Regions from separate parts of the Mixta intestinalis genome, predicted to be linked through region 1. Evidence: predicted binding sites of a transcription regulator. Region 1 holds the regulator's gene; the other holds the start of a gene.
What was found. The regulator LexA, encoded in region 1, represses DNA repair genes until DNA is damaged. The targets are predictions, from matches to a motif close to TNCTGTATGTACATACAGNA.
Positions count from the first base shown of each region.

Region 2: a site for LexA is predicted at 1,418-1,437, ahead of C7M51_RS08750 (DinI-like family protein). Genes of this name have one in related genera too.

Region 1 is NZ_CP028271.1:3,341,377-3,343,578, reverse strand. Features, by position in the region: gene plsB (glycerol-3-phosphate 1-O-acyltransferase PlsB) at 1-249, opposite strand, end outside; gene C7M51_RS15460 (diacylglycerol kinase) at 378-746, shown strand; gene lexA (transcriptional repressor LexA) at 852-1,460, shown strand; gene dinF (MATE family efflux transporter DinF) at 1,562-2,202, shown strand, end outside.
Region 2 is NZ_CP028271.1:1,842,754-1,844,955, reverse strand. Features, by position in the region: gene cspE (transcription antiterminator/RNA stability regulator CspE) at 379-591, shown strand; gene C7M51_RS08755 (hypothetical protein) at 860-1,087, shown strand; gene C7M51_RS08750 (DinI-like family protein) at 1,131-1,370, opposite strand; gene C7M51_RS08745 (DUF6388 family protein) at 1,514-1,837, opposite strand; gene yedD (lipoprotein YedD) at 2,046-2,202, shown strand, end outside.

The DNA.
Region 1 (2,202 bases):
AACATAACGCGGCAGCAGCGTACCATCGATCTCCAGCGGCTCAAGCGGATCGGGCAGATCATGCAGGCGGCACTGGGTGCGCAGCGCCAGCAAATCGGCCTTTGAATCGTAAGGCAGCACATACATAATGGGGCGTGATGTATCCAGACCCAGTTCGGTGACCGGATCGCCCGGTATCGCCTTACTTTTAACTAAAAATGTAAGTGGTAAATTCAGTAACTTATAATAAAGTTTACGCCAACCTGACATAGACAACATGAAGCCTCTTGTTAGCAAAGCGCGGCAAGCATACCAGAAAGCGCATTGAAGATCTGTGGTGTTGCATTTAGTGCTCCACCCTGACATTGACGTTAAACATGGCAAAGGGTTCCCTGAAGATGGCAAATAACGTAACGGGCCTGGTACGCATCATCAAAGCGGCGGGCTATTCCTGGAAAGGCTTGCGCGCGGCATGGCAACATGAGGCGGCGTTCCGTCAGGAAGCGGTGCTGGCGCTGGTGGCCATTATTATTGCCTGTTGGCTGGATATCGATGCCATGACGCGAGTCATGCTGATCGGTTCGGTGGTGCTTATCATCATTGTTGAAATCCTTAACAGCGCTATCGAAGCGGTCGTTGACCGTATCGGCAACGAATTCCATCCGCTGGCTGGACGGGCGAAGGATATGGGATCCGCCGCCGTTCTGATCAGCATCATACTGGCGCTTTTTGTCTGGGTAACCTTGCTCTGGTCATATTTGCGATAGCGCTTCCGTAATAGACAAAGTGTCGTTTTTTACGCGGCAATTGGTTTCCATTCCGCCAATACCTGTATATACTCACAGCGACTGTATAAACAACCAGGGGGCGGGATGAAAACCTTAACGGCTCGGCAGCAGCAGGTTTATGACCTGATTCGCGATCACATTAACCAGACGGGGATGCCGCCTACACGTGCGGAAATTGCCTCTCAGCTGGGCTTCCGCTCCCCTAACGCTGCTGAAGAACACCTGAAAGCGCTGGCGCGTAAAGGCGTAATTGAGATGGTCTCCGGTGCGTCGCGTGGTATTCGCCTCATGGCGGAAGAAGAAAACGGCCTGCCGCTGATCGGTCGTGTCGCCGCCGGTGAGCCGCTGCTGGCGCAGGAACACATTGAAAGCCGCTTTCAGGTCGATCCTAATCTGTTTAAGCCCCATGCAGATTTTCTGCTGCGCGTAAGCGGCATGTCGATGAAAGATATCGGTATCGTTGATGGTGACCTGCTGGCGGTTCATAAAACGCAGGATGTGCGTAACGGGCAGGTAGTGGTAGCGCGTATTGATGATGAAGTCACGGTAAAACGCCTGAAAAAACAGGGCAACACAGTACAGCTACTGCCAGAAAACAGCGATTTCCAACCGATCGTGGTCGATTTGCAACAGCAGACGCTGACGATTGAAGGACTCGCCGTTGGCGTTATTCGTAACGGCGACTGGCTCTGATGCTGCGGTGGCGGCTGTGGTCGCCACCCCGTTTCGCTTCCTCTCTTTTTCTCCGGCGATAACCGCTGTGGCCTGTCGCCATATTGTTATCACGGATGGTCATGCAACTCTTTTCAGCAACTGATAAACAACTTTGGCGGCTGGCGCTGCCGATGATCCTCTCCAACATTACCGTTCCGCTACTGGGCCTGGTTGATACCGCCGTTATTGGGCATCTGGACAGCCCGGTTTATCTGGGTGGCGTAGCCGTTGGCGCTACGGCGACCAGCTTTCTGTTTATGCTGCTGCTGTTTCTACGTATGAGCACTACCGGTCTGACGGCGCAGGCTTTTGGTGCCGACGATAAAGCCGGGATGGCGCGCGCGCTGGTGCAACCATTGCTGATGGCGCTGGTGGCTGGCGGATTATTTATCTTGTTGCGTTACCCGCTCAGTAGTCTGGCGGCACAGGTAGTCGGCGGTAGCCCGGAAGTGCTTGAACAGGCACAGCGTTTTATTCAGGTGCGCTGGCTCAGTGCGCCTGCCACGTTAGCAAACCTGGTGATTCTCGGCTGGCTGCTGGGCGTGCAGTATGCGCGTGCACCGGTGATTTTACTGGTGACAGGCAACCTGGTGAATATTCTGCTCGATCTGTGGTTTGTCATTGGTCTCCGCTGGGGCGTTGCGGGCGCTGCATCGGCAACGGCGATTGCTGAATACGTTACGCTGGCGGTAGGGCTGGGGATGGTATGGCACGTAATGCG
Region 2 (2,202 bases), 1.5 Mb from region 1:
CCTTACTGACGGTTCTTTACTCGTGGCGTATTGATAATCGTGGCTTTACTGTTTTTCCGGGGCAGGTTTAGCCAGGCAGTTAGACGTTTCTTTACATTTCGTTGCGTAGCGCCTGAAAAAATCCTTTTTATTTTGCCTGGTTAGCATAGTAAAAGATTTAAAAATAAAGCTTGCGCCGGGCCGGGTTACATGAGTAAATAGCGCATCGGTTTGGTAGACAGACCTTATGAAAGCAGTTTTAGTAAAGCAGTCCTCATTTAAAGCGTTATCTCAGATACCCCTTCTTCGTGAGCCTCTTCTAAGTGCCCAATAAGTATTCTCTGCAATACAGACCTGTACGCCACAATAGCTGGCTCATCCATTAAGAAGGAAGTATCAATGTCTAATAAAATGACTGGTTTAGTAAAATGGTTCAACGCTGAAAAAGGCTTTGGCTTTATCTCTCCGGAAGACGGCAGCAAAGATGTATTCGTACACTTCTCCGCTATCCAGAGCAACGATTTCAAAACCCTTGATGAAGGCCAGAAAGTTTCTTTCTCCGTTGAAAACGGCGCGAAAGGCCCTTCAGCAACTAACGTTGTTGCGCTGTAAGTTTCACTGATTCTGTTCGGCTTTCCAACAGCGATGACGGTAGTAACCTGAGCGGTGAAGGCGAGACAGAATGTGATGACTGCGTAATGCAGCGGGCGGCTAAAGTAGCTTCCCGCATAAAAAGCCCACTTCGGTGGGCTTTTTTGCGTCTGGAGGAAAGCCGGAAAGATTAACTGTGACGATAACGGCAAGTGTTAGCTTTACTTCAGGGGAGGCGCTGGCCGCTGCCTATACTGTTTAAACCCTTGTCGGGTTAGTGGAGGTAAATATGTCAGAGCGCCCTGATGCAATCGATCCGCTGGAAGATGATGAGTCTGTACCGCAAACGCCTGATGACAGCATCGATGATGATGATATTGCCGACGATGATGATATGGCATATGACGACGATGAAGATGTCGTAGATGACGATGATATCGCGGACGATGAAGATATCGCCGATGAGGATGGTGTCGATCTGGATGAGGACGACGAAGACGCCGGCACGGTCATTTAAACTAAAAAACCGCCCCGAAGGGCGGTTTTTTTGTGGCGAGTGCTTATTCCGCTACCAGCCACATATCCGCTTCGTCAAACATCTCCTCAACGATGCGGATAATAATTGATTTGTCGCTTTTGCTGGCATCGCTTTCAATCGCGTTGCGCTGCATCGCTTTAGCCTTAACCTCGGCGTCCGGGAAGGTGCGGTGAATACGTTTTTGCAACTCCTCCAGGATCATTTCATGCGCGCCAGGCAGACCGGCAACATTGCGCTTGTCATAAATCAGTTCAACAAACATAGGTAGCAATCCTCTTGATTCCGCACCGCTTGAAGCGCCACTCATCATACTGGATAGGTAAACAGTATCAAGCGCAATTTTAACCGCCAGCGGGAAATTTCTTCGCACGGAGATGGTGCAAAAGGCCCCGGTAAACGCTTCGCCTACAGCTGGTTTTTCTGACAGAACGCTTCCCACGTCATGCCGAGCGCGGCGGCATGCTCCTTGAGATAGGCTTCAATCGCCTGCATCGCCACTTCTTTATCAGGCTCAGCCAGCTGAATAGAGAACAAAATCGCATCCTGATTTTTAGCGCGCAGGAACGCGGCGTAGAGGCGATCGGCCTGCATATCGCGATACTGCGCCAGCGTCATATTAAAGCTGTCCGCTTCCTCCTGTTTCAGCTCGTCAAGCGCCGCCTGAAAATCGGGATGGGCGGAAAGAAACATGGAACGGGCAATGGCGTAATATTCCTGAGGCGTTTTCATGAAGGTAACCTGTCGATAGAGATGCGCTAAGTGTAACCTGAGCCAGACCCGCTGTCAGGAAAGGGGCGTGCAATCGCGGGAATGTTATCCATTTTGCGTGCCTTGCCGCGAAAAGCTCTGCAACATACTATCGGTGGCGTAAGTCTCTTGCGTGTGCCTGGGGAAAATTATAACGTAGCCGCCATCGAAAGAAGGTTAGGGAGCCAGGATGAAAAAGTGGATGCTGTTGGGCGCGCTGGCGCTGACGGGTTGTGCGCAGATTACTCAATACCAGCAGGCGGTAAAAACCCCGGCGCCAGCCAACCTGCAGGGTTACTGGCAAACCAGCGGGCCGCAAAGCGGGCTGGTCAGTGACCAGGCGATTG